3 regions of the Mesorhizobium sp. M0145 genome follow, and region 2 is predicted to be linked to each of the others. Evidence: predicted binding sites of a transcription regulator. Region 2 holds the regulator's gene; each other region holds the start of a gene.
The links. The regulator PhoB, encoded in region 2, activates phosphate uptake and scavenging genes when phosphate is short. The targets are predictions, from matches to a motif close to TGTCATNNANCTGTCAT.

Region 1 (6,670 bases), 320 kb from region 2:
TAGCCAGGAATGGCGATGCCCTTGAGGATCGCCCGACGGATCATCCGCTTGGTCTGTTCGTCAAGATAGGCGAAGTTGTAGGTGGCGATGTCGGTCATGGCGATCGCTTCCGCTCTGTGCTACCGAATTGAGTTCCAAGACACGGAAAAGGGGCTGGGCTCCGATGACCCCGACCGGATGGATGCGCCTCGGGATCCTGTTGCTGGTGTTCGTCGGGGTGGTTGCCTTTGTGCTTCGAAGAATGGTTCTTCCTGAGCCGAGGGAAGGCGCGCAAGGCGAGACCATTGGCGGCAGTAGCGGTTACGGCGGATCCGGAGGCCATTCCCCAGACGGGGGAGGTCACGGTGGTGGAGCTAACTGAAGTCATTCCGCTGCCTGCCTCTTCTCTTCGCCCCTGCCGGAATTTTCGCGGGCGTCGTGCTCGGTGCGCATGCGGCGCACGAGGTCGAGCTCGGCCTGGAAGTCGACATAATGCGGCAGCTTCAGATGCTCGACGAAGCCGGTCGCCTGGACATTGTCGGAATGCGAGATGACGAACTCCTCGTCCTGGGCGGCGGCGATGACATCCTCACCCAACTCCGAGGCGCGCAGCGCGCGGTCGCATAGTGCCATGGCCATCGCCTTGCGCTCGCTCTGGCCGAAGACGAGGCCGTAGCCGCGGGTGAATTGCGGCGGCGCCTTGGCCGAGCCCTTGAACTGGTTGACCATCTGGCATTCGGTGACGCGGATGCTGCCGAGCGGCACGGCAAAGGGCAGTTCCGGCACGTCCAGTTCCAGTTCGACCTCGCCGATGCGAACCTCGCCGACGAAGGGATGGTTGCGCGCGTAGCCGCGCTGGGTGGAATAGCCGAGCGCCAGCAGAAACCCCTCGTCGCCGCGCGACAGCGCCTGCAGGCGGATGTCGCGCGCCATCGGGAATTCGAGCGGCTCGCGGGTGATGTCGCCGGGGACATGATCCCCAGGCATGTCGCCGTCGGGCTCGATCAGGCCTTCGCGGGCGAGGATGGCCGAGACGCGCGGCATGGCTTCCGCCTCGCCTGCACGCTGCTCCGGCTCGGCGACATCGCCGCCGGCGGCAAGTTCGGGATCGAGCAGCCGGTGGGTGTAGTCGAAAGTCGGGCCGAGCAACTGGCCGCCGGGCAGGTCCTTGTAGGTCGCCGACACCCGCCGCTCGACCAGCATCGTGCCGGTGTCGATCGCCCTGGTGTAGCCGAAACGCGGCAGCGTGGTGCGATAGGCGCGAACCAGGAAGATCGCCTCGATAATGTCGCCGCGCGCCTGGACGATCGCCAATGCCGCCAGTTCCCTGTCGTAGAGCGAACCTTCGCTCATCACCCGGTCGACGCCGAGCGCCAGCTGCTCGACGATCTGGTCTAGACGAAGTGCCGGCACCGAACGGTCGCCGCGCCGGCGGTCGGCGAGCAATTTGTGAGCATTGCGAATGGCCGTCTCGCCACCCTTTACCGCCACATACATGCTACACCTCCATGATCTTGATGCGCGTCGTGCGCGGCAGGCAGGCAATTGCGTCGAACGTGGCGAGAATGATATCGACGCCACGCGGAAAACGCTGGTTGTTCTGCTTCCATTGCTCGACGAAATGGCGCGGCATTTGCGCCGGCGCGATCGTCGCCGTCTTCTCGATGCCCGGGCCTTCGAGCACCAGCGCAGCGCCGGAGATGAGATCGCCGACCTCGAGGATCAGCGTCGTGGAGCGATCGGGATAATCCTGGGTGCCTTGCGAAAACCCGTCGAGCGCCATCATCTCGGCCGGCGTGGCGATCAGCGCGAAATGCGCGTCGGCCGGGGTGTTGGCCAGCGGCGCGCCGGTATGGAAGCCAAGCCAGGATTTCACCGCCGACACCTGCAAAGCCGGGTCGAGCCAGAGCGGCGTGTCGTTGTCGCACAGCGCCAGCGCAACGGCGCCGGCGGTGGCCGACAGCGGCGCCGGTGGGTGGGCAAGGGCCGGCAAGGGCTGGACGCTGCCCGGCCGCGCCATCGCGTCCATCACGGCACGGAATACGGTCTGGGCATTGAATACCGGATCGGCGAAGCCGCCTTCAATGGATTGAGTGGCGATATCCATCAGTCTTCTCCGCGCACCATGGTGAAGAAATCGACCTTGGTCGCCGCCGTCTCGGCGCGGCGCTGTTCACGCGCCTTGGCCAGTGCCGCCTGCAAGGGCGCAACGATCCTGGTCTCGACCTCGTTGCGGTGGGCAGGATCCTGCCAGAGCGCGTCGGCGATTGCAGCCAGCCTTGCCTTCTGCTTGTCGCGGCCAAGCGCGTAGCAGTGGCCGACATGGCCGGACGCAAGCCGCACCGTGGCACGGGTGACCGTCGCCTCGCCGACATTGAAGGGCGCGCCGCCGCCGCCGATGCGGCCGCGTACCGTAACCAGGCCGGTTTCGGGGCCACGCAGAAGTTCCGCTTCGCAAGGCAGGCCGGCTTCGTCCCAGAGGCGGACGATGTCGTCGCCGGCCGATTGCGCCAGCGTCGCCATCACGGCCTTGCGCTCGGCCTGCTCTCGCGCTTCCCGTCCTCGCATGGCCGGTGCTCCTCGTCTGCGTTCATTTGTCTATTGATATAGACAACTATACAAATTATATCCATTATCTAGCGCGTGTCCATGACGGGCACGTGACACGGGCCAAAAGATCGGCGCGAGGAATTGGGGCGGGAGATGATCGGACAAGCCAACAGCATCGAGCGGCGCAGCGGTGTCGCGCTGTGGCGGCAGATCGCCGATCAGATCCTGCATTCGATTGCCGTCGGCGATTTTCCCGAAAATGCGGCGCTGCCGCCGGAGATCGCGTTGGCCGGACGCTATGGCGTCAACCGCCACACGGTGCGCAGCGCTATCGCAGCGCTGGTGCAGGAGGGCGTGCTCAGGGCGGAGCAAGGGCGCGGCACCTTCGTGCTGTCGCGCAAGCGGCTGTCTTATCCGATCGGCGCCCGCACCCGCTTTTCCGAGGGATTGCAAGGACAGGCGTCCGAGCGGCATATCACCTTGCTCGCGTCATCGATCGAGCCGGCCAACCGTCGTGTCGCAGAGGGCTTAGGCCTTGCGACGGGGGCCGATGTGATACGCCTGGAAACGCGCGGCGAAGCCGATGGAATGCCGGTGTCTCGTGCGGCCGGCTGGTTCGATGCCAGGCGCTTTGCCGGCATCGATGCCGCCATGGCGGAAACCGGTTCGATCACCGCATCGCTGGCACGTTTCGGCATCGACGACTATCTCAGGCAATCGACTGTGCTGTCGGCGCGCCATGCCGATGCCGCCGACCTTGCGGACCTCGAGCTGCAGCCCGGCGCCATCGTGCTGGTGACGGTCGCCGTCAACGTCACGCCCGACGGTCAGCCGATACAGTTTTCGGAGTCGCGCTTCCCGGCCGAGCGGATCGAGCTCAAATTGTCGGCGCTCTGAGATGCGGCAGCCCTGGCATCATCCGACTTGAATGACGGCCTTGATCAGGCCGGACTTCTCATGCGCCCAGCGGGCGAGGTCGTGCGGCGTCTCGCCAAGCGTGGTGCGGTGGGTGACCAGCTTTGTCAGCGGCAGCGCGCCGTTGCGGATCGAGGCGGCGACATGGTCGAAATCGGCACGCAGGGCGTTGCGGCTGCCGATCAGCATCATCTCGCGCTTGTGGAATTCGGGATCGGAAAAGGCGATGTCGTCCTTGACGACGCTAACCAGGACCAGCGCCCCGCCGTGCGCGACATGGGCGAAGGCCGACTGCACCGACCGGGTGTTGCCGGTGGCATCGAAAACCACGTCGAAGCCGTCGCCGCCGGTTGCTTCCCGCACCAGGTCGGCAGCAGCGCCCCGCGAGCCGTCGAGGGTCGCGAAGCCGAGTTCGCTTTCGGCGAAACCCAGCCTCTCCGCACTCATGTCGAGCAGCGTCACGTCGAGCCCGGCGATGCGGGCGAACAGCGCCGTGCCGAGCCCGATCGGGCCGGCACCAATGACCAGTGTGCGCGCACCTGGATCAGCGAGCGAGCGCCGCACGGCATGGGCGCCGATCGCCAGGAATTCGACGGCGGCGGCATCGGCCAGCGACAGGCCGTTTGCCGGATAAAGATTTTGCGCCGGCACCAGGATCTGCTCGCACATGGCGCCGTCGCGGTGGACGCCGAGCACCTCGATCCTGACGCAGCAATTCGGCTTGCCTTGCCGGCAGGCGATGCATTTGCCGCAGGCGAGATAGGGATTGACGATCACCGCTTCGCCGACGGCGAGATCGACGTCCTCACTAACCTCGATCACGGTGCCGGAAACCTCGTGGCCCATGATGCGGGGATAGGCGAGGAACGGGTGCTTGCCTTCGAAGATGTGATAGTCGGTGCCGCAGATGCCGACATGGCTGACGGCGACCAGCGCCCAGCCGGCGGGGGGCGCGCCAGGCGCCGGACGGTCTTCGAGGACAAGTTCGCCGGGCGAGCGGCAGACGACGGCTTTCATGCTTCAATCCAGTCGGTTCATGGCACCGCCGGCCCTGCTGTCGCGAGGCCGGCGGTTATTGGGAGGCAGTCTATTTGCCGCGGCGGCGCAGCCCGTCGAAATAGACGATGACGATGATCAGCACGCCGGTGATGATGCGCTGCCAGAAGGCGTTGACGTTGAGCAGATTGGCGCCGTTGTTGATGGTGGCAAGGATGAAGGCGCCGAGCAGCGGTCCGTGCACGGAGCCGACAGCGCCGAACAGCGAGGTGCCGCCGATCACCGAGGAGGCGATCGCCTGCAATTCCCAGCCCTCGGCCTGCGTCGGATTGCCGATGCCGATGCGCGAGGCAAGCAGCACGCCGACGAAGGCCGCACACAGGCCCGACAGCGTGTAGGCCATGTAGATGGTGCGCTGGACGTTGACGCCTGACAGGCGCGACGCCTCGGCGTTGGAGCCGACCGAGAACAGATAGCGGCCCCAGCGGCTGTGGTGCAGGAAGATGTAGGCTGGGATGCCGACCAGGATCACCATCCAGAACAGATTGGGGACGCCGGCGAAGGAACTGCGCGAGAACGTCTGGAAGGCGTCGTTGTTGATCGAGATCGAGTTGCCATTGGTCATCAACAGACCGATGCCGCGCAGCGAGGTCAGCGTTGCCAGGGTGATGATGAAGGGCGGCAGGCCCATCTTGACGATGCCGAACCCATGGAACATGCCGATGGCGACGCCGACCAGCAAGGTGATCAGGATGGCGAGGAAAACCGGTGTGCCGGCGTTGATCAGCATCGCGACGATGACGGTGGCGAAGCCGACCACGGCGCCGACGGAAAGGTCGATGCCGCCGGTGATGATGACGAAGGTCTGGCCGACCGCCAGGATGGCGATCATCGACCCTTGCCGTAACAGGTTGGAGATGTTGTTGGCGGAGGCGAAGCTCGGCGTCGCCACCGACAGGATGATCCATAAAAGAACCAGCAGCGCCAGCAGTGTCAGCCCGAACAGGGCGTTGTAGTTGCGTTTCGGCCTTTCGGCAGCGATCGCCTCGGTGCTCATATCTTCCCTCCCGGTCTTTCTTGTTTCTCGGCCAGCGCCTGGGTGAGGATCTCCTCGTGATCAGCGGTACGAAACCCATGCGTGGCCACCAGCTTGCCGCGCCGGAACACGTGCAGCGTGTCGGCGAGCTCATAGACCTCGGGCAGGTAGGACGAGATCAGGATGATGCCGGCTCCCTTGGACAACAGCGCGCCGAACAGGCGGTAGATCTCGGCCTTGGTGCCGACATCGACGCCGACAGTCGGCTCATCGAAGATGAATAGCTTGGCGCCGTGGGCGAGCCATTTGCCGATGACGATCTTCTGCTGGTTGCCGCCGGACAGGCTGGAGGCCAGCGCGCCGCGCGTCGGCGTCTTGATGCGCAGGTCGGCGATCTGGCGATCGGCTTGCGCCTTTTCCTGCGCGCGGGAGATCAGCAGATTGCTCGAGATGCGCTTGTAGATCGGCAGATTGAGGTTGAGTCCGACCGGCAGGTTGAGGCAGAGGCCCTGGTCGCGGCGGCTTTCCGGGGCCAGCGCCATGCCGAGCCTGATCGCGTCATGTTCGGAATTGACCTTGACCTCCTTGCCCTCCCACAGGATCTGGCCGGCCGATTTGCGGTGCCGGCCATAGAGCGTGGTGACGAACTCGCTGCGCCCGGCGCCGATCAGGCCATAGAGGCCGACGATCTCGCCGGCACGGACGGACATCGAGACATTTTCGAAACCCTTGCCGGACAGGTTCCTGGTTTCGACGATGGTCGCGCCGGGGGTGAAATGCTCCTTGTGGTAGACCTGCTCGATCGAGCGGTTGATCATCATCTTGACCAGCTCGGCGTCATTGGTCTCGGCAATGTTCCTGGTGCCGACCAGCGTGCCGTCGCGCAGCACCGAGACGCGGTCGGCGAGATCGAACACTTCTTCCATGCGATGGCTGATGTAGATGATGGTGACGCCTTCGCCCTTCAGCCGGCGGATCAGCGTGAACAGCTGGTCGGCCTCCTTGCGGGTAAGATAGGCGGTCGGCTCGTCGAAGATCAGGAATTTGGTGCCGCGCACGGTGGCGCGGGCGGCGGCGATCAACTGCTGCTGGCCGATGGTCAGGTCACCCAGCATGACATGCGCCGGCAGGTCGAAGCCGAGATCGTCGATGATCTTCTGCGCCTGCCTGATCATCGCCCGCTGCTGCAGGATG
Region 2 (6,670 bases):
CCGGATGATGCCGCGACCACCGGCGAAGCGCTCAAATTCTTCGCCTGGGCATACGACAAGGGCGACGAGATGGCCGGCGAGCTGGACTACGTTCCGATGCCCGACAAGGTGGTTGAGAGCGTCAAGGCCATGTGGGCCAAGGAAGTCGTCGGCGACGACGGCAAGCCGCTCTACTCGGCTATGTAATCTCCTCCAGGGAGGGCGTCGATGGCGCCCTCCCTGTTGCCTTTAATCGCGAGGACCCAATGACCATCGCTTCCGATGCCATGCCATCATCTGCAGCAGCCCGGGCCAGGGAAGCTACGGTGCGGCGCTTCGCGCTCACAGATGCCATATTCCGCGGACTCACCCGCGCTTCCGCAATTCTTGTGCTGGTCATCCTCGGCGGTGTCGCGATCTCGCTGTTTGCCGGCTCATGGCAGGCGCTGTCGTCGTTCGGTTTTTCTTTCCTGACGACTGAGAGCTGGAATCCTGTTACGGAAAAATTTGGCGCACTGGCGCCGATCTACGGCACGCTGGTGACGGCGGCCATTGCCATCCTGATCGCGGTTCCGATCGGCATCGGCATTGCAATCTTTCTCACCGAGCTCTGCCCGCGCCCGCTCAGGCGCCCGATCGGCATAGCGGTCGAGCTGTTGGCCGGCATTCCTTCGATCATCTACGGCATCTGGGGCCTGTTCGTGTTCGCGCCATTCCTGCAGACGACGATACAGCCCTTCATCATCAACATCTTCCATGGCGTGCCGGGACTATCCAGCCTTTTCGCCGGCCCTCCTTACGGCATCGGCCTTCTGACCTCGGCGCTGATCCTCGCCATCATGGTGTTGCCCTTCATCACCTCGATCACCAAGGATGTCTTCGATACGGTGCCGGCGGTGCTGAAGGAATCGGCCTACGGCATCGGTTGCACGACCTGGGAAGTGACCCGGCGCGTGGTCATTCCCTATACCCGCATCGGCATCATGGGCGGCGTCATGCTTGGCCTCGGCCGGGCGCTCGGCGAGACCATGGCGGTGACCTTCGTCATCGGCAACGCCCACCGCATCAGTGCCTCCCTGTTCGCGCCGGGCACGACGATCTCGGCGACCATCGCCAATGAATTCACCGAGGCCGACGGCGACCTCTACACCTCCTCGCTGGTTTCGCTCGGCCTGATCCTCTTCGTCATCACCTTCCTGATCCTTGCCGCCGCCCGCTATATGCTGATGCGGATCGACGCCCGTACGGGAGCCTGACCGATGTCGACATCCTCATCGCTCCACAGCCGCCGCAAAGCCAGGAATTCGGTGATGATGGCGCTTTGCGTCGTCGCCGCCGGCATCGGGCTTGCCTGGCTGGCGCTCATCCTCGGCGCACTAGTCTATAAGGGCACAGCCGGGCTTTCGTTCGCGGTCTTCACCGAGATGACGCCACCACCGGGCGAGGCCGGCGGCCTGCTCAATGCCATCGCGGGCAGCCTGCTGATGACGATCATCGCCGTTGTCGTCGGCACGCCGATCGGCGTGCTGGCGGGGACCTACATGGCCGAGTATGGACGCTTTTCGCGCATCACCACCGTCGTCCGCTTCATCAACGACATCCTGTTGTCGGCGCCGTCGATCATCATCGGCTTGTTTGTCTATGAGCTGATGGTGCGGCCAATGGGACATTTCTCGGCCATTGCCGGCGCAGTTGCGCTTGCCATCCTGGTCATTCCGGTGGTCGTGCGCACCACTGAAGACATGCTCAGCCTGGTGCCGAACGCGTTGCGTGAAGCCGGTGCCGCGATCGGCGCGCCACGCTGGGTGGTGATCCGTTCGGTCGCCTACCGCGCCGGATTGTCCGGCATCGTCACCGGCATATTGCTGGCGATAGCACGCATTTCCGGCGAGACGGCGCCGCTGCTCTTCACCGCGCTCAACAACCAGTTCTGGAGCAGCAATATCAACGCGCCGATGGCCAGCCTGCCGGTGACCATCTTCCAGTTCGCTCTCAGCCCTTACGAGGAATGGCAGCAACTGGCGTGGACCGGCGCACTCATAATCACCCTGACGGTTCTGGGCTTGAGCATCCTCGCCCGCAGCCTTACCGGACGCAGAGAGGACAGATGACACAGATGTTGTCCCCAGACATGACGATGGCCGAAACGGTAGCCGAGAAGACGAAGATCGAGGTCAAGAACCTCAACTTCTACTACGGCCAGAGCAAGGCGCTGAAGGACATCAGCCTGTCGCTGCCCGAGCGCAGCGTCACGGCCTTCATCGGCCCTTCGGGTTGCGGGAAATCGACGCTGCTGCGTGTGTTCAACCGCATCTATGAGCTCTACCCAAAACAGACGGCCGAGGGCCAGGTGCTGCTCGACGGCAAGAACATTCTCGACCGGTCGCAGGATCTCAACCTCCTCAGGACCAAGATCGGCATGGTGTTCCAGAAGCCGACGCCGTTCCCGATGTCGATCTACGAGAACATCGCCTTCGGCGTCAGGCTCTACGAGAACCTCGGCAAGTCCGAGATGGACGGCCGCGTCGAACAGGCGTTGAAGCGCGCCGCGCTGTGGAGCGAGGTCAAGGACAAGCTCAACGCCAGCGGCTTGAGCCTGTCCGGCGGCCAGCAGCAGCGGCTCTGTATCGCCCGCACCGTGGCGGTGAAGCCGGAAGTCATTCTGCTCGACGAACCGGCTTCGGCGCTCGACCCGCTGTCGACTGCCAAGATCGAGGAACTGATCGACGAATTGCAAGCCGACTACACGATCGTCATCGTCACCCACAACATGCAGCAGGCGGCGCGCGTGTCGCGCCAGACCGCCTTCATGTATCTGGGTGAACTGGTCGAGTTCGACCGGACCGAGAAGATCTTCACGTCGCCCCGCGAGAAGCGCACGCAGGACTACATCACTGGCCGCTTCGGCTGAGCCATTCCGATCATGCATTTGAGGACAGGATCATGGGCGAACACACAGTCGCTTCTTTCGACGAGGATCTCGAGCAGATCAGCAAGCTGATCCGCGACATGGCCGACCTCGCCGGTTCGATGGTCGGCGGGGCGACCAAGGCCCTGTTGAATTCCGACAACGTGCTGGCGCAACGCGTCGTTTCCGACGACGCCATCATGGATGCGCGTCAACGCGAACTGGACGACCGCGCCATCACCCTGATCGCCAAACGCCAGCCGATGGCCCACGATCTTCGCCATGTGGTCGGAGCGATCCGCATGGCGGGCGACCTCGAACGCATCGGCGACCTTGCCAAGAATATCGCCAAGCGCGTGAGTGCGGTCGGCCTCAGCGCCACGCCGCGGGACCTGTCGCATTCCATCGACGCGATGGCGCAGCTGGTTCTCATCCAGGTGCAGGGTGTCATCGAGGAATATGCTGCAGGCGATGCGGCCGCGTTGGCCAAGCTGCGTGCCGCCGACGAGCGCATCGACGTCAAATACACGTCCGTGTTCCGCGAGCTCTTGACCTACATGATGGAAGATCCGCGCAACATCACCGCTTGCACGCACCTGCTGTTCTGCGCCAAGAATCTGGAGCGGATCGGCGACCATGTCACCAACATCGCCGAAAATGCGTATTATGTGCTGACCGGCGAGCAATTGCCGGTCAATCGTCCGAAGCAGGACGAAACGACAATGTCCGCACCGGTGACATGATGGGGGTGCCCAGCCGATGATCGCACCACGCATAATGGTGGTGGAGGACGAGGAGCCGTTGGGTGTGCTGCTCCGCTACAATCTCGAATCCGAAGGCTACCAGGTCGAGGTGGTGACACGCGGCGACGAAGCCGAGATCCGTTTGCAGGAGAATGTGCCCGACCTTTTGGTGCTCGACTGGATGATACCAGCGGTTTCCGGCATCGAGCTCTGTCGTCGGTTGCGGGTGCGCCCCGAAACCGAGCGGCTGCCGATCATCATGCTGACCGCGCGCGGCGAGGAGAGCGACCGGGTGCGCGGTCTTTCGACCGGCGCCGACGACTATCTGGTCAAACCGTTTTCGACACCGGAATTCATGGCCAGGGTCAAGGCGCTGCTGCGGCGCGCCAAGCCGGAAGTGCTGTCCAGCGTGCTGAAGGTCGGCGACATCGTGCTCGATCGCGAATCGCACAGGGTCTATCGCAAGAAGAGCGAAATCAGGCTCGGGCCGACCGAATTCCGGCTGCTCGAGTTCATGATGCGGCATCCGGGCCGTGTCTTCTCGCGCAGCCAGTTACTCGATAATGTCTGGGGCGAGACAATCTACATCGACGAACGCACCGTCGACGTGCATGTCGGGCGGCTGCGCAAAGCCGTCAACAACGGCCGGATGCCGGATGTCATCCGCACCATCCGCGGTGCCGGCTATGCGATCAGGGAAGATTGACCCGCCTGGTCAGGCTACGTTCTTTCTGACGCTGGGCCTCATTTGCGCGCCCGGCGCGAAAATCTCCTGGTCGACGAAGCTTAACGCCCGCATCGCGCAGCCTTCGCGGATCAGCGGCAATTCGTTCGGCTCTGTATCGAAGGAGATCGAGCCTGAATGCTGGCCGCCGGCGGTCTGGGCGATTGCCTTCCGCAAGGCCGGCTCGATCAGATCGAAGGCGGCGGCACTGGCGCCGACCATCGCGACCGGTGCCGGATCGATCAGCGCGAACAGCGAGCCGAGACCGAAACCCAGCGCTTCGCCGGCCTTGCGGTAGGCCTCGCGTTCCGGCCCATCTTTCTCGCGCGCCTGGGCCGCCAGTGCTCGCATGTCGGCGTCGCTGACGTCGGCGACCGGTTCGCTGTCTTCGCTCATCTGCCTGGCGTTGCGCCAGATGGCGTAGTTGCCGGCATAGGCCTCGATGCAGCCGCGCCGCCCGCAACGGCAGAGCGCGCCGCCCGGACGATGGATCATGTGGCCAAATTCGCCGCCCGAGGAATGCGTCCCGGTGAACAGTTCGCCCTTCAGCACCAGCCCCATGCCGATGCCATGCGAAAGCAGGATGGCGATGAAGTCGTCGCGATAGCGATCCGGATTGCGCCAGCGCAAAGCCACCGCCATCATGTTGCAGTCGTTCTCCACCGTTGCCGGGATGCCGAATTCGTCCTCCAGCATGTCGGCAAAGGCGATGTCGGTCTGCGGCGTGATCGGCGACCACAGCATGGCGCGTGCAGGGGAGTCGGTAATGCCCTGAATCGCCAGGGCGATGCGGGCGACACTGCGGACGTCAAGGTCTGGATCCTGCAGCCGGCGCCGGACGATGGCCATGCATTCACGGATCAGCTCGTCGCGCGGCATGGTCAGCGTGTCCAGCCGGCGCTGTTCCTCGGCGACCACCTGTCCCGTATAGTCGATAATGGCGGCCGACAGGAAATTCAGCGACAACACCACGGTCAGCACCGCCGCCGCTTCCGGGTTGAGGGCGAGGCCGACCTGCGGACGACCGCGTTTCAACGAAACGGGCTCGCTTGCCTTGCTCTCGGCGAGGATGCCTTCCCGTATCAGGTCGGAAGAGATCGCCGATATGGTCGAATGACTGAGGCCGGTGGTAGCTGCGATCTCAGTACGCGATGGCTGGCCGGCCCGGCGCACCGCCGAGATCACCATCGCCCGGTTGCGCCGGCGCAAATCGTCATGGCGGATTCCGACCGACATTGTTTTGCTTTCCTCCCGGTTGCCGCGGCCGCTCATGAACCGGAAGCCGTCGGTAATGTCCGACAAATAGTGTCGGATGCAGGCAAATAGTGTCAGATGCAGGTGGCGCTGTCATCGTTTATTCCGACGCTCGAAAAAACTCGCAGAGTCATCAAAATCCATCAGAATCGATGTTGACAGCAGCCGGAGATCGGGCCAGTATTTTTTCGAGGCTCGAAAAAATTAGAGCTTCTAAGCTGGTCTTTGAGCCAATTGGTCACGCCGTACGCGGCGCAGGGAGGATATGATGAAGAAATTCACGACCGCCATTCTGGCGGGTGTCGCCATGACGCTGGCGCTGGCGTCGGTGGCGCAGGCTAAAGACAAGGTCATCGGCGTTTCCTGGTCGAACTTCCAGGAAGAGCGCTGGAAGACCGACGAGGCCGCAATGAAGGCGGCCATCGAGGCCGCAGGCGACAAGTATATTTCCGCCGACGCACAGTCCAACCCCGGCAAGCAGCTCACCGACGTCGAGAGCCTGATCTCGCAGGGCGCCAACGCACTGATCATCCTGGCGCAGGACGCCTCGGCCATCGGGCCGGCCGTGCAAAAGGCACTGGACGAAGGCATCCCGGTCGTCGGCTATGACCGGCTGATCGAGAACAAGGACGTGTTCTATCTGACCTTCGACAACAAGGAAGTCGGCCGCATGCAGGCCCGCGAAGTCTTCAAGGTGAAGCCGGAAGGCAACTACGTCTTCATCAAGGGTTCGGGTTCCGATCCGAATGCCGATTTCCTGTTTGCCGGTTCGATGGAGGTGCTGAAGGAGGCCATCGACGGCGGCAAGATCAAGAATGTCGGCGAGGCCTATACGGACGGCTGGCTGCCGGCCAACGCTCAGAAGAACATGGAACAGTTCCTGACCGCCAACGACAACAAGGTCGATGCCGTAGTCGCCGCTAATGACGGCACTGCCGGCGGCGTCGTCGCCGCGCTGACGGCGCAAGGGCTGGCCGGATCGGTTCCGGTTTCGGGCCAGGACGGCGACCACGCCGCGCTGAACCGCATCGCGCTCGGCACACAGACCGTGTCGGTGTGGAA
Region 3 (6,670 bases), on a different contig from region 2:
ATCCATTTGCCGATGAAATCGCCCGGCGACAATGGGGCGGCCGTGGTGTCGAGCGCTGCGCGGATGCCGCCGCAGCGGCCGTGGCCCATCACCACGATGTTCTTGACCTTGAGGCTCTGCACCGCAAATTCGAGCGCCGCCGATGTCGAGTGGAACTGATCGTCTGGCGCATAGGGCGGCACTAGATTGCCGACATTGCGCAGCACGAACAGCTCGCCCGGCCCGGCATCGAAGATCGCTTCGGGCGCGGCACGGGAATCGCAGCAGGCGACGATCATCGTTTCCGGTGCCTGGCCCTCTCGCGCCAGCGAGCGATAACGCCCGCTCTCGGTGAGATAGCGGCCATTCATGAAATTGCGGTAGCCGGTGAGAAGATGCTCGGGAAGATGGGGCATGGGCAGCGGTGGGAGCCTTTCCGGGTTAAAGGCACGGTTCAATCCCGAAAGGCTCTAGCGCATCGGCCTGAAAATCGGAACCGATTTTCGGAAGGCGGGATGGCGTGGTTTCGAGGTGGCAGCCCGTATTTTGACACAGGTGAACGAACGCCGCCATTAATCGGCCTCAGAACCGCAGATTGGCGCCGGCGCGCAGTAGGAGCCAGTAGAACAGGCCGGTCGCGCCAACCGCCAGCAGCATCGCCAGGAAGAAGCCGCTGGGACTCTCGGCAAATGGCAGTCCGCCTGTGTTCATGCCGAAAATGCCGACGATCAGGGTTCCTGGCAAAAGCAGCGCGCTCATCACCGCCAGCGCCTTGAGGCTACGGTTCGATTCGTCGGCAAGCTCAGCCGCAAGCTCCTCCTGCAGCAGCCTTGCCCGGTCGTTGATCATGACGACCTCGCGGTCGAGCCGTTCAAGGCGCGCAGCAAGCCGGCGCAGAACTTCATGTGCGCCGGCGGAAAGGTTCCAGGCGGAACGGTCTTCGTCCTGGAAAAGCGCTGCCAGGGCCGAGATCGGCCGATGCAGGGATACGGCAAGGCGGCGCACATCCTTCAGCTGCCGTTTTTCGTCGGCAAGCCGCTCGGTCACGAGATGATCCTCGACTGCATCCAGCCGCTTCGTTGCCGCGGCGAGCCGCAGGCTGGTGGTCTTGCAAAAAGCCATGACTAGCATTTCGAACAGCTCGAATGCCGTGGCCGGCCGCAGCCCCGCGGCAAGGGCCGTGTGCACTTCCTCCACTGCCGCCAGCGGATGCCGGCGGCCGGTGACCAGCAGCCGTTCCGAGACCGCAAAATGCAATCTGCCGATGGTCGTCGACTGATGGGTGATCTCGCCATGCAGATCGGCCGAAATGCCGTGGACGACGCCATTCTCATGCGCCAGCACTAGGCTGTCCTCATGTCCTTCGAGGATTGCATGAGCCGACGCCGGCAGCGCGCAGGCATGGCTGACCCAGGAATGGGCGCGCCGGTCGACAAGGTCGACATGCAGCCAGACCCAGCCGCCCGCTGAGGCCAGCGCGGCCTCTATGTCTCGGGGCGCCAGCGGTTCGGGAGCTTTGCCGGGAGCGGCATGATAGGCCCAGACCAGCCCGGGAGCATGATGCTGGTCGTCCGCGGCAAGCAATGTCAGATGCGATGCGTCATTCATGGCCGCCGCCGAAACGATGCACGTTCAGGTGATCAGGGCGGCGCCGGGGCCGGTGCCGCGACATTCTGGTCAAACCCTGCCCCCGCTCAGAACACCTGGCGGAAGATGACGAACAACACGAAGGCAAGACAGATGGAGACCGGAAGGGTCAGTATCCAGGCCATCAGCATGTTGCGCACCGTCGACCATTGCAGGCCCGAGCCGTTCGCCGCCATGGTGCCGGCAACGCCCGAGGACAGCACATGGGTGGTTGAGACCGGCAGGCCGAGATAGTCGGCCGATGCGATCGTCGCCATCGCGACAAGCTCGGCGGACGCACCCTGACCGTAGGTCAAATGGCTTTTGCCGATCTTCTCGCCGACGGTGACGACGATGCGCTTCCAGCCGACCATGGTGCCGAGGCCGAGCGCCAGCGCGATGGCGACCTTGACCCAGAGCGGGATGAACTTCGTCGCGTTGTCGACCGCCTTATGGTAGGTCGTCACCGCCTTCAGGTCGTCTGCCTCCATCGGCAGCAGCTTCTTCTTGTCGATCAGCTTCAGCGCTTCACCGATAAGATAGATGTTGTTGCGGGCGTTGCTGACCAGCGTTGTCGGCAGCTTTTCCACGGACGGATAGGGCGACAACATGGCGCTGGTGTCGTGGATGAAGCTCTGCAGGGCAGGCGTGGTCTCGTCCTTCCAGGTCTTGGTGCGAACGGCGTCGCCGACCGCGGTCGCCGCGTCAGTCACGACGACGCCGGGCTTGACGTATTTGCCGAGTACCGTTTCGACTTGCGTCGCCGCCGATTTGTAAGCTTCGAGATAGTTCACGTCCGGTGTGCGGTTGAGCGCGAAGGCGGTCGGCACGACGCCGATCAGGATGAGCATGATGAGGCCCATGCCCTTTTGCCCGTCATTGGAGCCGTGGGCAAAGCTGACGCCGGTGCAGGTGAAAATAAGCAGCGCCCGAATCCACAGCGGCGGCGGCGCGCTCGACTTGGGCGCCTCGTAGAGCTCGCGGTTCCTGACCAGCAGCTTCATCACCAGAAGCAGCAGTGCAGCCAGGCCAAAACCGACCAGCGGCGAGATCAGGAGCGACAGGCCGACATTGGACGCCCGCGACCAGTCGACGCCGCTGGTGACGGAGCCGGCCGGGGCCATGAACTGGTTGGCGAGACCGACGCCGATGATCGAACCGATCAGTGTGTGCGAGCTCGAGGCAGGCAGGCCGAGATACCAGGTTCCGAGATTCCACATGATCGCCGCGACCAGCAGCGCGAAGACCATGGCCAGCCCCGCGCTCGATCCGACCTGAAGGATCAACTCGACCGGCAACAGCGAAATGATGCCGAAGGCGACTGCTCCGCTGGCGGTGAGCACGCCGAGGAAATTGAAGAAGCCGGACCACATCACTGCAAGCTCGGCCGGCATGGAATGCGTGTAGATCACCGTTGCCACCGCATTGGCAGTGTCGTGAAAACCGTTGACGAATTCGAAGCCGAGCGCGATCAGCAGCGCCAGCCCAAGCAGGATCCACGGCACCGCGATGGTGCTGGTCAGGTCCTGGCTGAGCGCGTAGCCGACATAGGCAAGGCCGCCCAGAATGATGACGGCAAAGGCCGGCAGAAACCATTTACCGGTGTCGTTTGGCCGGTCAAGCGGATGCTCCGGCCTTGGAATTCCTGCCTCGCTTGAAACAATATCGACCACACCCCACTCCTCCTGCGTTGCAGCAAAGAATGGGAGGACGCTATGTCGGCACGATGAAGCCTGTGTGACGGCAGGCACTTTGGGTTGACGCAACGGGCGATCGACGCGACCGAGGCAGTTGAACCCGGCCAGCGCATTCCTAGACTATTCCGCGATCTCCAGCAGGGTCGATATCAGCAGCCGGCGCTCTTCGGCGGAGAGAATGTCCGAACCGAACAGGTTCATGCTGCGAAGCCCTTCGATGGCGAGATAGCAGACCAGCAGCGCCTTGAGGTTCGGCGTTTCCTGCTTCAGCCGCTCGAACAGCTGCCGCCTGAACGATTTTATCGGGGTCAGGAAATCGGGATCCTCGGCAATCGCCGAAAATATCCAGGATGCCGACGGTTTCGATTCCTCGGCATGCTCGGCCGACAGCTTGATATAAGTTGCAAGCGGGCTTTCGCCGTTGACGCCGGCCGTGCGGGCGGACTCCAGGGCCTGCTCGAAGGCGCGCAGGTAATCCTCTACCAGCGCCTGCATCAATTTCGCCTTGGTCGGGAAATTGTAGAGAAGACCACCCTTCGACACGCCGGCACGGCTGGCGACCGCATCCAGCGACAGGCTGCCAGGACCCGTCTCGCGCGCCACGGCGGCGGCGGCGGCGAGAATCTTCTCGCGCGAATTTGCTCTGCGGACTTTCATCAAGGGTTCCCCATTCATTAGCTTAGGCGGAATTGACAAGACCGTCCAGACGGTACAGTAAGATCGCCGTCATTTGAAATTGGGACCAGTCACAGGTATGTGTTCCGGTCGTCCGACCGTTATGCTGGGCCGTGGCCGAGGGGACTGTTCGTGATCAAGCGCTTCATCATCGCCTTCATTCTGCTCGTGCTGGTGTGCGGCGGCATCGTCGGCTTCAACCTGTTTCGCGACAATGCGATCAAACAGTTCTTCGCCACCATGAAGCCGCCGGCCGCGACCGTGTCGACGGTCATCGTCAAACCGATGTCCTGGACGCCCGGCATCGAGGCGATCGGCACTGTCAGTGCCGTACGGGGCGTCGACCTCACCGTCGAAACCGCGGGCATCGTCAAGGACATCCTGTTCCATGCCAATCAAAAGGTCGCCGCCAACGCCGTGCTGCTGCAACTCGACGATGAAGTCGAGCGGGCCGACCTCGTGGCATCGAAAGCGCAGGCCACCTCCGACCAGACGACGCTGATGCGCGCGCTTGAGCTGCAGAAGCGCGGGGTCGGCACCGACGCTACGCTCGACACAGCGCAGGCAGCAGCATCGGTCTCCGCCGCGCAGGTGAACAAGCTGCAAGCGGTGCTCGACCAAAAGCAGTTGACGGCCCCTTTCAAGGGTACCGTCGGTATTCCGAAAATCGACATTGGCCAGTATCTCACACCCGGCACCGCCGTGGTGACCTTGCAGGACATGGACACGATGCGTGTCGATTTCACCGTCCCGGAGCAGCAGCTTCCGCAGCTGAAGATCGGACAGACGGTGCGGTTGGGCGTCGGCGGCGGCGACATGCCGTTCACCGGCAGCATCCGCGGTATCGATCCGAAGATCGACCCGACCAGCCGGCTGGTGACGGTAAGGGCGGAGGTCGGCAATCCCGAAGGCAAGCTGACGCCCGGCCAGTTCGTCCAGGTGCGCGTCGAACTGCCCGAGGAGAACGACGTGCTGGCGCTGCCGCAGACGGCGCTGACCTCCAGTCTGTACGGCGACTTCGTCTTCGTAGTGCGCCCGGCCAAATCCGCCGAAGCCAACGGCGCGGCGCCCGAGGCAAAGCCGGAAGAAAAGCCGGCTGCAGATGCTGCCAAGCCCGCAGCCGAAGCACCCGCGGCAAAACCCGACGAAAAGTCGGCTGCTACCCCAGCCAAACCGGCAGAGGAAGCCAAGCCGGCAGCGGAAGAACAGAAGCCGCAGCTCGTGCTAGCCCAGGTGTTCGTCAAGCCAGGCCGCCGCAACGCCGGCCTGGTCGAGATTCTGGAGGGCATCGCGCCAGGCGACGAAGTCGTTACCGCCGGCCAGAACCGGCTCTCCAACGGAATGTCCGTTGCCGTCGACAACACGATCGATCCGAGCAAGCCAGGGAACCAGCAGGCAGCCCAGCAATGAGCTTTTCCGACCTCTTCATCCGCCGCCCGGTCCTTTCGACCGTGCTTGCCTGCATGATCCTGCTTCTGGGTTTTCAGGGCATCTTCAACCTTTCGATCCGGCAGTATCCAGAGGTTGAAGAAACGGCCATCACCATCACCACTGCCTATCCCGGCGCCAGCGCCGACCTGATCCAGGGGTTCATTTCCGCGCCGATCGCGCGTGCCGTCGCGTCGACCGAAAACATCGACTATGTCACGTCGGCGAGCCGGCCGTCATCCAGCACCGTGACAGTGCAGATGAAACTCGGCTCCGACCCCGACGTCGCGCTGAACGAAGTCTTGTCGAAGGTGCAGAGCGTTCGCGGCGATCTGCCGGACGAAACCAAGGACCCGGTGATCGTCAAGGGCACCGGCCAGCAGTTCGCGATGATGTACATCTCGATGCAGAACCCGAACATGACGCCGGAACAGCTCACCGAATATATCGAGCGCGTCGTGCGGCCGCGTATCTCGACGGTCGAAGGCGTCGCCGACGTGCAGATCTTCGGCGCAGCCGAATATTCGATGCGGGTCTGGATCGACCCGATCAAACTGGCGGCGCGCGGCGTGACGGCGGCGGAAGTGCTGGCCGCCATCAACGAATCGAATTTCCTTTCCGCGCCCGGCGACACCGAAAACGAATATGTGGTTTCCTCGATCACCGTTCGCTCGACGCTGCAGACCCCGGAGGCTTTCGCTGCCCTTCCGCTCCGCTCGAAAGACGGCAATGTGGTGAGACTGCGCGACGTGGCCCGCGTCGAACTCGCCGCGGCGAACACCGACACCAGGGTCAGCTTCAACGGCAAGCCCGGCATCTTTCTCGCTATCTTTCCGACGCCGGCCGCCAATCCGCTGACCACCGCGGCGGCAATCCACAAGATTGTGCCGACCATTCAGGAGACGCTGCCGCTCGGCATGACGATGGAGATCGTCTACGACTCAACCGAGCAGATCAGCGCGTCGATCGAGGAGGTATTCAAGACCATCGGCGAGGCGGTCGCCATCGTCATCGTCGTCATCCTGCTCTTCCTCGGCTCGTTCCGCTCGGTGCTGATGCCGATCGTGACCATTCCGCTGTCGCTGATCGGCGTCTGTTTCCTGCTGTTTTCAGTGGGCTATTCGATCAATCTTTTGTCGTTGCTGGCCATGGTGCTGGCGATCGGACTTGTCGTCGACGATGCCATCGTGGTGGTGGAAAACATCCACCGCCATATGGAGGAAGACGGCTTGTCGCCGATGCAGGCGGCGTTCAACGGCATGCGC

Region 1: a site for PhoB is predicted at 2,629-2,645, ahead of phnF (phosphonate metabolism transcriptional regulator PhnF). Genes of this name have one in related genera too.
Region 3: a site for PhoB is predicted at 3,332-3,348, ahead of NKJ28_RS21900 (inorganic phosphate transporter). Genes of this name have one in related genera too.

The regions. Positions count from the first base shown of each region.
Region 1 is NZ_JAMYTK010000001.1:436,149-442,818, reverse strand. Features, by position in the region: gene NKJ28_RS02230 (alpha-D-ribose 1-methylphosphonate 5-phosphate C-P-lyase PhnJ) at 1-98, opposite strand, end outside; gene NKJ28_RS02225 (carbon-phosphorus lyase complex subunit) at 364-1,476, opposite strand; gene phnH (phosphonate C-P lyase system protein PhnH) at 1,478-2,086, opposite strand; gene phnG (phosphonate C-P lyase system protein PhnG) at 2,086-2,547, opposite strand; gene phnF (phosphonate metabolism transcriptional regulator PhnF) at 2,683-3,426, shown strand; gene NKJ28_RS02205 (zinc-binding alcohol dehydrogenase family protein) at 3,445-4,461, opposite strand; gene NKJ28_RS02200 (ABC transporter permease) at 4,532-5,497, opposite strand; gene NKJ28_RS02195 (sugar ABC transporter ATP-binding protein) at 5,494-6,670, opposite strand, start outside.
Region 2 is NZ_JAMYTK010000001.1:753,490-760,159, reverse strand. Features, by position in the region: gene pstS (phosphate ABC transporter substrate-binding protein PstS) at 1-186, shown strand, start outside; gene pstC (phosphate ABC transporter permease subunit PstC) at 246-1,235, shown strand; gene pstA (phosphate ABC transporter permease PstA) at 1,239-2,090, shown strand; gene pstB (phosphate ABC transporter ATP-binding protein PstB) at 2,087-2,890, shown strand; gene phoU (phosphate signaling complex protein PhoU) at 2,923-3,630, shown strand; gene phoB (phosphate regulon transcriptional regulator PhoB) at 3,647-4,336, shown strand; gene NKJ28_RS03790 (ROK family protein) at 4,346-5,590, opposite strand; gene xylF (D-xylose ABC transporter substrate-binding protein) at 5,877-6,670, shown strand, end outside.
Region 3 is NZ_JAMYTK010000016.1:84,561-91,230, reverse strand. Features, by position in the region: gene NKJ28_RS21910 (carbonic anhydrase) at 1-395, opposite strand, end outside; gene NKJ28_RS21905 (transporter) at 562-1,587, opposite strand; gene NKJ28_RS21900 (inorganic phosphate transporter) at 1,674-3,278, opposite strand; gene NKJ28_RS21895 (TetR/AcrR family transcriptional regulator) at 3,423-3,959, opposite strand; gene NKJ28_RS21890 (efflux RND transporter periplasmic adaptor subunit) at 4,110-5,387, shown strand; gene NKJ28_RS21885 (efflux RND transporter permease subunit) at 5,384-6,670, shown strand, end outside.